DNA from 2 places in the Limnospira sp. PMC 289.06 genome. Region 1 is predicted to be linked to the other one. Evidence: riboswitches for the same ligand, from Rfam matches in the RefSeq annotation. Region 1 holds a riboswitch; the other holds the start of a gene.

Region 1 (5,082 bases):
TTTTCATTTTCTATAAAGTCGAGAATAAAGTGGTTTAAGTAATTCAGTTCTGACTCAGAAAATACCAAAAGCAAGTGGCTATACTCATCAATAGTATTCAGAGCAGATTGGCGTTGGAAGTTACCGACTCCATCAATGATATAAATAATCTTGTTACCCAAGCCATCAATCTGCTCAAATCTTGATTTTGCTTGACCCGCTTTCCGCTCAATTGTGCTATTTGTGGTTTCCTGAAAGCTAATTTCAATTGCTATATATTTTTCACCTTTATTCAGGACGATATCAAAGTTGGTTTCTCTTTTTCCGATTTGCTTATGGCTGACTCCAGGAATGGTAGAATTGAGGTTGATATCAATATCCTTGTGATTTAACTTTTTGGCTAAATATTTATATATATGACGTTGCAAAAGCTGACCCAAATCATTACTTTTAGCTCCTGCAGTAATACGGCTTAGATAAATATAACGCTGGCTTATAAACTCGGAAAGTTCATCGTACTTACCCATTAATTCTCCAATTTGACATCCCCAAGTCTTAAAAATGCCAGAAATTTTAGTATTTGTTGAATCTCCAGCAAACAGGATAACAACAATAATATCTTTATATACTTCAGACAAAGCGTGTTTTTTAAACAGCGATTTCTGGCTGGAAATGTTAAGTTTTTGGTTTGATAATATTCCTGATATGGGTAACGCCTGAAAACGATAACAAAATTGAGTATTGTTCCAAACATACTCTAATTGTCCATCGGGGAACAATAAATGAAACTCTTGATTTAAACGTTGTAGTTTTTCCCCTCCAAAATCTGCTAAAATTAGAAGGTGTTTGAGAAATAAATTAGCGGAGAGCTTTGATATTTCTAAAGCGGTAAAGATATCTAGGGGATTTTCTAATTCCAAGGCAAGAATTGAGAGAAACTGCTGTTGGGTTTCAATCAACACCGGGATAATACTCTGTTTGAGTTGTTGTTGAACCAAAAACTCTGGCCAGAATAAAGATGCTGACTGATGCAATTCCTCAATTGTTCGTTTTTGAACCATAGATGATTAAACAGTTTTCCTATCAGGATTTGTGAAGCCTTGACTAAATTTGGGCATCCCAAGGTAAATCTACCAGGTCTTAGAGGCTAAACTAAATTGGGGAATACCCAGGGGACGCAATATGCTATTAAGATAAGGTGGGATGGAGACGAGACGGAAAGTGGGGTAAAGTATGATTATATTGGGGCTGTTTTGGCGGCGCTGCAAACTGTAAACCTTAACATATAGCGCTGGCAGACTCGTTGTCAACCCTTTTTTGACCCGGTTTCTTTTTTTAAGGTATCGTGGGGAATTAGAAACCCGGCTTCTGGAAAAAAAACCGGGTTGGTTGGGGAGATGTTAGAAAGTATCGCTAAAATCTCTCAAATTCTACCCGTTTAACGCCATGGTTTCTGATTCCAAAGAAGCGGCTATTTGTTGTTGATTAAGACTACGACCAATAAACACCAGTTGAGTTTGGCGAGGTTCGTCGGTTTTCCAGGGGCGATCGAAGAAGGTCTCAAATCGGTTTCCGACTCCTTGAACTACCATCCGCATTGGTTTATTGGCGACGGCTACAAAACCTTTAATCCGGTAGATTTCAAACTGCTGGGCGATCGCCTTTAATTGATTGACTAAACTAGCCGAGTCCCCAACCGGATCTAAGACTAAATGCACAGCATTGATATCATCATCGTGTTCGTGTTCCTCTTCCTGGTCATGGTGACTTGGGCGACTGTCCAGATGGTCTTCTACGGCTGCATTAAAGCCTAATAATATGTCAGCCGAAATTTTACCTTGCTGACAGGAAACCATCTGCACTCCTGGGGTTAACTCCTGTTTTAGCCATTGGTGAACCCGCTGCTGAGACTCTTCATCAATGCGATCGCCTTTCGTCAAAAGTACCAAATCAGCACAGGCTAACTGATCCTCAAATAACTCCTCAATTGGTGTTTCATGTTCCAAGGTTTCATCCGCTTGGCGCTGCTGTTCTAAAGCCTCTAAATCTCCCACCAGTTGACCATTAGCTAAGGCTTCACTATCAACTACCGTAATCACACCATCCACAGTGGCTTTAGTGCGAATTTCCGGCCATCGGAACGCTTGCACCAGTGGCTTGGGTAAAGCTAAACCAGAGGTTTCTATTAATATCGAATCAATCGTATCCTGGCGTTTAAGTAGTTCTTGCATAGTGGGCAAAAACTCTTCCTGGACGGTGCAACACAGACAACCATTGGCTAATTCGATGATATTAGTTTCCGTTTCTTCTTCGTCACACACTTGGCAAGATTTGAGGATTTCGCCATCAATACCTACTTCGCCAAATTCATTGACTAATACCGCGATACGACGACCTTGGTTATTTTGTAGTAAATGGCGGATTAGGGTGGTTTTTCCAGCCCCTAAAAATCCGGTGATGATGGTTACAGGAATTTTATGCACGGTTTTTTGACTCCTCCGAAATTATAGCGATTGGCTATCTATATAATGTTGAGATTTTCTTAGGGTTTAGATGGGCGATCGCTATGATATTTAGATTGTGAAAATACTAAATCAACCATCATCCATACCTCGCAGATGAATCAACAATAGGTTACTTATCGGCGGGCATTCTGACTGAGAGACCAACAGAGTCCCATCACAGTTGCGGGACAGCGCCGGACTTACACCGGACTTTCCCCGTTTCCTCTAAGGGCTGATTTCCCTTAGAACCGATATCGAGAATATCTTATCACAGGTTGGGCTAATTCGGGGAAAAACTAAAAAAAGTCCCTGCTTATTTCTAAACAGGGACGGTTTGTTATTAGTGACTAGGGAGAGATAGGTAAATTTGATGACTTAGGCTAAGTTAGTGAAAATCAAAGCCCCAATAGCGCCGCTAACGGCGATCGCCATCAGTAAATTTGTAAAAAATCTTCCGTATTCTGCATTATAGCCAAGGGCTTTATCTTCCTGACCACCTGTGAAGAATAAAGACCAGGCTTGGTTAGCGGTAATCACTTCTGAGGGACTGTTAAAGTCCGGTCGAAAGATTACGGGTCCCATCATGTATTGGTTAGGAAAGTTAAAATCTGTTTTCATACAATTCTCCGAAATGCTACTGAAATTATAGGCTGAGAAAATCTGGGTTTTACAGGCTAGTTAACCAGCCGATTAAACCATGTCCGGTTAATACTTCTAAGGCTAGGGCGGATACAAACCCGATCATAGCTAGTCGTCCGTTGAGTTTCTCTGCGTGTTTGTTGAAACCGAATTGTTGCGCTTCCTCTACATATACTTGGGGTTCGATCGCATAAACGTTTGCGCGTCCACCTTCTTCCATAATTTGTCCACGAACCATAATATTTTTGCCTCTTTGACTTCTTGTAAACAAATGTAACACACTACAAACAAATATTGCAAGTAGTTGACAAAATTAATTTTTGTGGTATAATTTTTGATTTTTCTAAACAAGGGGGTTTGTTAAAAATTTATTAACAATGGGATTTTTAACCTAGTTATATGGTATTAATTAAAATTAATTCTCAATTAGCTCAACAAGAGCCAATAGATTATGGACAATGATAACTACTGTGCCGATGTATCCGTGAACTGCTTTGATGGTGGATCAAGCTGGTCAGGATTTACTTACCTCAAAGACAACACTGGTCACGATCGCACCATAAGTGAATCACCAGAATCATTGGTTGTAGTGGGCAAACCATCAACTCCGGGAGCCTTTGCTTTGTCGGAGGCGAAGGTAGGCGATCGCTTATATATAGTTGCTCTCAACTGTGCCGGAGGCAATACCCGTCTAATGGGAATGGGGTTAATGCCCGGTGTAGAATTAAATGTCATTAGTTCCACAACCAGTGGATCAGTGATTATCGCCCTAGGCGACCATCGCTTAGGACTGGGGGCAGATATGGCTGAGAATATTCAGGTCGCCACAGAAAACCTCACCCAGTCCAAAAGGAAACTCTCATCAATGAATAAAACTAATGTTGTGCAGTTGCGCCATGCGGCGATCGGTTCTCGGTTGCGGGTGGTTGGTTATGACTCTGGCGCGGGTAGCTACAAACGGAAATTATTAGCCATGGGATTAACTCCAGGGGTCGAATTTACAGTCAAACGCCACGCCCCTTTAGGAGACCCGACTCAAATTGAGGTCAGGGGATTTAACCTGAGTTTACGCAAAGACGAAGCAGATGCCCTCCAGGTGGCATTAATCGACCCATCCTAAACGAGGAACAAAATTGTGAGTCAGTCTATGGAAGTGAACCGCCAAACCGATAACAAGGCGGCGGTGTCCTGTATTGCTTTGGTGGGGAACCCTAACTGTGGGAAAACGACCCTATTTAACGCTTTAACTGGTAGTAATCAGCGGGTAGGTAACTGGCCCGGAGTTACCGTAGAACGGAAAGAGGGAAGCTATCGTTATCAAAACCAGACCATCAAAGTCATTGACCTACCAGGGGTTTACTCTCTCGACGTGGAAGATGCCAGCACAGGATTAGATGAACAGGTAGCGCGAGACTATTTACTATCCGGTGAAGCCACCCTAATTATCAATATCGTAGATGCGTCCAACCTAGAGCGAAATCTGTATCTAACCACCCAACTGCTGGAAATGGGTTTACCGATCGCGATCGCCCTGAATATGATAGATATAGCCAAGCAGCGGCAAATTACCATTGATGCCCAACAATTAGGCGATCGCTTAGGCTGTCCCGTAATTCCCATGAGTGCTAGTTCCGGGCGAGGGGTAGAACAACTGCGGGAAATTGTCCGAGATGCCATACATTTGGCAGACCGCCCCCAAGCCAAAGTCGCCTATCCAGCCGTTATCGAAGCCGCCCTAAGTGAAATTACCGAATCGGTAGCCCAACAATATAACTACTTACCCCCAGACCATCGTTGGCAAAGTCTCAGTTTATTGCAATATGACGATCGCCAAAGTTTGGTTAATCAAGATGTCGTTAAGCAAATTGCCACCCACCGCCACCGCATACACCAAACCCTGGGAGAAGATATCGACCTATTGATTGCTGATGCTCGCTATAGCTGGATTCATCAGATGTTA
Region 2 (5,082 bases), on a different contig from region 1:
AAGCCATATTCTCAGCTTGTAACCAATTGATTAAATCCCCCACTAAAGGAACCCCCAAACCTAAATCTTGGAGTTGTTGACCTTGACTAAAAACGGCTTTTGGTGTACCTTGACAAGCCAGTTTTCCGCCATCAAGTACCAAAACCCAATCCGCCCATGCTTCCACAAAATCCAAATTATGAGTAGCGATAACTAGAGTAGTTCCTTGCTGTTGAATCTGATTTAATAAGCAGTGAAAGTTAGTAACTTGATAAGAGTCAAGATAAGCCGTAGGTTCATCCAAAAATAATAATTGTGGCTGCAACACCATTATATCAGCAATTGACACCCTTTTTTTCTGCCCCAAACTCAGATAATTAATCGGTAAATCCGCCAAACTGACTAAATCAAATTCAGCCAAAATTTGGCGCACCCTTTGAGCAATTTCTGAGGTAGATAAACCCAAGTTACACAAGCCATAGGAAATATCCTCTGACACGGTAGTGGCTACTAACTGCTGTTCAGGATTTTGGAATACTAAACCCACATTTTGGCGCAATTGATTCAACGATCGCCGTTTATATTGTAGCGGTTGACCTCGCCAACTAATCACCCCTGACTGGGGACGATATAACCCATTAGCTAATCGAAATAAGGTAGTTTTTCCGCAGCCATTACGTCCAATGACAGCATAACGCTGATATCTACCAAATTGACAAGTGATATTTTCCAGGGTTGGCTGCTGACTACCGGGGTAAGTATACTGAACATTCTCAAATTCTAGTAACTCAAATTCCGAGGACATAAAACCATCCAATACTCACCAACAATAGTAGACAACCACAACATCCTTCCCAGGTATATCGAGGGTTAGGTTGGTGGCGATAAACCGACCAAACCCGCAACTCTCCGTTAAACCCCCGCGCGGTTAATCCTAAACAAATTTGTCGATAATTTTCTAGGGTTTGTTGGAGTAGTTGACTGGTGACAATTCCTAAACTGCGAATGGTAGTTTTCCAGTCACCATAACCGATGCGAACCTGTTGAGCGATTAATAATTGACTAGCGGTTTCAGTTAACATAAAAATAAACCGATACATTAACATTAATAATTCTGTGATTAAACTCGGACAGCCAATCTTACGGAAAATTCTAATGATTTCCACTAGGGGGGTAGTGAGTAAAATAAAATACATACAGGAGGTTAACACTAGGGAGCGAGTTAGCAAAAACCCAGCTTGTTGCATTCCTTGATTACTGAAATATATCAAGATATCCCCTAGGTTAAATCCCCAGATAATATCAGTTTTAATTAATTCGAGATTAGCTGAATTAACCACCCCCAATAGTAAGGCGGGAATGCTAGTTAACCAAAAACTAAAGGGGATGGCTTGCAATTTCAGATAAATTCCTAGGGGGATTTTAGCGTAAATCACAACCCAAATTGTCACCCAAATGGTGATCAATATTTGCAGGAGGGGGGGAGCCGCCAAACTGAGACAAAACAGGGTGGCGGCAAAGGTTAACTTATGTTCAGAGGGTAAATACCTTAACCGATTGGTATAGGCGATCGCATCAATTTGATGGTGCATTTAGGATGAGCGATTTTTGCCTTGTTGACGACCTTTATATAAGCCAATCACATAGCCCACGATACCCGCACCAATGGCGGCTTGAGAAACAAATAACAGGCTCTCAATTTCGCCACTGGGAACTTCTAAGATAGGTTCAAACCAGGGTTGATAATTGGGTTGAATTTCGCCGATGAGATTTTCGGCTTGTTCATCGGCTCCCTCATAATCTCCTCGGATAAAAATTAGTGGCGTTATGGATAAAATAACGACGGCTAAAATCATCCATAAATTGCGATTTTTGACGGGTTGATCAGAAGTTGGTGTCATGATTATTTTACTTAGCTATTAGCTTTCCCAATTTTCAAGGTTTGCAGTTCTTCTGAGGCGTAGGACTCTAGCCAATTCCAAACTACCAGCGTTAATAGTCCCTCACTAATTGATAGGGGAATTTGAGTGACTGCAAAAATCCCCGCAAATTTGATAAAGGAAGCGATAACCCCCCCAGAAGCAGCCGGAAAAGCTACGGCTAACTGTATGGAGGTAATTAAATAAGTGGCTAAACTTCCCAAGGCTGCTGCGAAGAAAATACCTAGTTTTTGTTGGTTAAATTGGCAGAATAGTTGGTAAATGCCATAGGCGACCCAAGGGCCGACAATTGCCATGGAAAATACATTGGCTCCCAGGGTAGTTAAACCGCCGTGAGCGAGTAATACGGCTTGGAAAAGTAGAACTAAACTGCCTAAAACTGTCATCACTGACGGTCCGAATAAAACAACTCCTAATCCGGTTCCGGTGGGGTGAGAACAACTCCCTGTCACTGAGGGTATTTTCAGGGCTGACAGGACAAAAGTAAAGGCTCCGGCTAGGGCAATTAATAGCTTTAATTCGGGGTTTTTTTGGGTGATTTTGGTGAGTTTTTGTAAACCAATTACCCAGAAAGGGATGATTAACACCCACCAAAAAACCGCCCAGGTAATAGGTAAAAAACCTTCCATAATGTGCATTGCTTGAGCTGGAGTGGCTGCACCTATTACCAAATAAAATGTTAACCCAATCATGGCGATTAGGTGTATCATTCGATGATTTTTGCTCATCTGTACCTCGCAGATTTGTGAGTGAGAAATAACTATAGGCGGGCATCCTGACTCACAGATTGGGTGGAAAAATTTGCCTTAAATCTGATTACAGTTGCGGGACAGTGCCGGATTTACACCGAACTTTCCCCATTACTCCTAGTGGCTGTTCCCCACTAGAACCTATAGTTTTGGCTATTATACCATGTGTAGGTCAATAGTGAACCAAGCTGGCAAATATTTAATTAAGTATGCTCTCGGGTGGCCCAATATTGTTGTACGGCTTGCACATTATACCAATTCAAAAAAATCCGAGAAATTTCTAAGGCTAATTGAGACTGACCACGATTAATTAACCACTGTAAAAAATGCGCCATTGTCCTTTCATTAAGTTGACCTCTGAGGGATAAAATCCCCCAGAGTATCCGATGCAAAATTGTCATTTGAATCATCATTTTTACTGACCATGTAGGATGTTTTTGGTAGAAAACTACCCCCATTCTGCCCCTTTGTTTTTCCTTTTCAATTAGGGCGGGTATTTGTTCTAAGCTAAAGGGTGGATGCCAATGATATCCGACGGCGGCGGGGCATTTGATTAATTTTAAACCTAATTTTTTTAGCCTAACTCCTAGTTCGAGGTCTTCCCAACCATAAAGCTGAAATTGAGGGTCAAATAATCCGGCTTCGATTAACCAATGGCGGGCGATCGCCACATTTCCAGTAGCAAAATAAGCGGCGGAAAAATCGGTAATTTTATAGGGTTCTGTGGTGGGATGTTCAAAATTGCAGGTATTGACAACTCGACCATAGGTAAAGATGCGATCGCTTTTTTGAGAGTTGGCAATTAATGCCCTAGCGTGAGCCTCCAGAAAGCTATCAGTTACCACCAAATCACTATCGATAAAAACAATAATCTCTCCCCTAGCCTGTTCAACTCCCAAATTTCGCGCCGCCGCCGGTCCCTGGTGGTCTTGCTGGTAAATGCGAAGATGGGGAAATGCGCCCTGATGAGTGGCCAACCATTCCACAGTCCCATCAGTGGAACCATCATCGACTAACACCACCTCTAAACCCGTCACGGCGGCGCTATAGGCTTGATTTTCTAATGCTCTCAGACACTTCTGTAAAATCGGTAAACGGTTATAGGTGGGGATAACAACGCTAAAAAACATAGATTTTGGGGGACAGTTGGCGATGCTCTGAAACTATAACCTAATTGTTACCCGTTCACTGTTAAATCGTGGCGATTGGGGTGATAATGAAATGTTTGTTGTCTAGGAGCTTTGGTAGATTATGGGTCGCGCTGAAAAAGCTGTACTTGCCTACTCTGGTGGTGTAGATACCTCCGTCTGTATTCCTTACCTCAAAAACGAGTTTGGGGTAGCTGAAGTAATTACTGTGGCGGTTGACTTGGGACAAGGTGATGAACTAGGACCAGTGAAACAAAAGGCCCTCGACTCTGGCGCGAGTGAGTCTTTAGTGATTGATGTACAACAGCGATTTGTCCAGGAATTTGCTTTTCCGGCTATTCAAGCCAATGCTTTGTATGAGAATCGCTATCCCCTGGCTACGGCTTTAGCACGTCCTTTGATTGCTCAGATTTTGGTGGAAGTTGCCGAAAAATACGGAGCAGACGCGATCGCTCACGGTTGCACGGGAAAAGGCAATGATCAGGTCCGCTTTGATGTGTCTATCGGCGCTCTCAACCCTAATATTAAGATTTTGGCTCCGGCTAGGGAGTGGGGTATGAGTCGGGAAGAGACGATCGCCTATGGGGAAAAATGTGGCATTTCCTTCCCGGTTAAAAAGTCTTCCCCCTACAGTCTCGATCGCAACTTGCTTGGTATGGCGATCGAAGCTGGACCACTCGAAGATCCCTGGGTTGAACCCCCAGAGGATATTTATGGGATGACTAAAGCGATCGCTGATACTCCTAACGAGCCCGAATATGTAGAAATTGGCTTCCAAGCTGGCATTCCTGTTAGCCTCAATGGGGAAGCACTCAACGGGGTTGACCTGATCTCTCGCTTAAATGCGATCGCCGGAAACCACGGTATCGGACGCATTGATATGATCGAGAATCGTTTGGTAGGCATTAAATCTCGGGAAGTTTACGAATCCCCTGCCATGGTTGTACTCATTCAGGCTCACCGAGATCTTGAAAGTCTGGTTCTCACTTCTGATGTCACCCGCTATAAACGCGGCATTGAGGAAACCTATAGCCAAATTGTCTATAATGGCCTCTGGTTTAGTCCCCTCAAAGGTGCGATCGATGCCTTTATCAAACAAACTCAAGAACGGGTCAGCGGCACTGTACGGGTAAAACTGTTTAAAGGCAATTGCAACATTGTCGGCCGCAAGTCTGACAAATCCCTCTACAGCCTTGACCTGGCTACTTACGGCTCTGAAGATGTATTTGACCACAAAGCCGCCGAAGGATTTATCTATGTTTGGGG

Evidence for each region. A riboswitch is a leader RNA that binds a small molecule or an ion and turns the genes downstream of it on or off. The one in region 1 is predicted to bind cobalamin.
Region 2: it holds a riboswitch for cobalamin, as region 1 does, so the genes downstream of both, P5674_RS01395 (energy-coupling factor ABC transporter permease) here and cobW (cobalamin biosynthesis protein CobW) in region 1, are expected to answer to the same signal.

The regions. Positions count from the first base shown of each region.
Region 1 is NZ_JARPLC010000009.1:53,361-58,442, reverse strand. Features, by position in the region: gene P5674_RS03880 (DpnII family type II restriction endonuclease) at 1-1,040, opposite strand, end outside; gene dcm (DNA (cytosine-5-)-methyltransferase) at 1-7, opposite strand, end outside; gene cobW (cobalamin biosynthesis protein CobW) at 1,410-2,462, opposite strand; cobalamin riboswitch at 2,606-2,751, opposite strand; gene P5674_RS03870 (hypothetical protein) at 2,859-3,101, opposite strand; gene P5674_RS03865 (chlorophyll a/b-binding protein) at 3,151-3,360, opposite strand; gene P5674_RS03860 (ferrous iron transport protein A) at 3,574-4,242, shown strand; gene feoB (Fe(2+) transporter permease subunit FeoB) at 4,270-5,082, shown strand, end outside.
Region 2 is NZ_JARPLC010000003.1:39,829-44,910, forward strand. Features, by position in the region: gene P5674_RS01380 (energy-coupling factor ABC transporter ATP-binding protein) at 1-784, opposite strand, end outside; gene cbiQ (cobalt ECF transporter T component CbiQ) at 768-1,571, opposite strand; gene P5674_RS01390 (energy-coupling factor ABC transporter substrate-binding protein) at 1,572-1,880, opposite strand; gene P5674_RS01395 (energy-coupling factor ABC transporter permease) at 1,892-2,647, opposite strand; cobalamin riboswitch at 2,668-2,828, opposite strand; gene P5674_RS01400 (glycosyltransferase family 2 protein) at 2,872-3,798, opposite strand; gene P5674_RS01405 (argininosuccinate synthase) at 3,920-5,082, shown strand, end outside.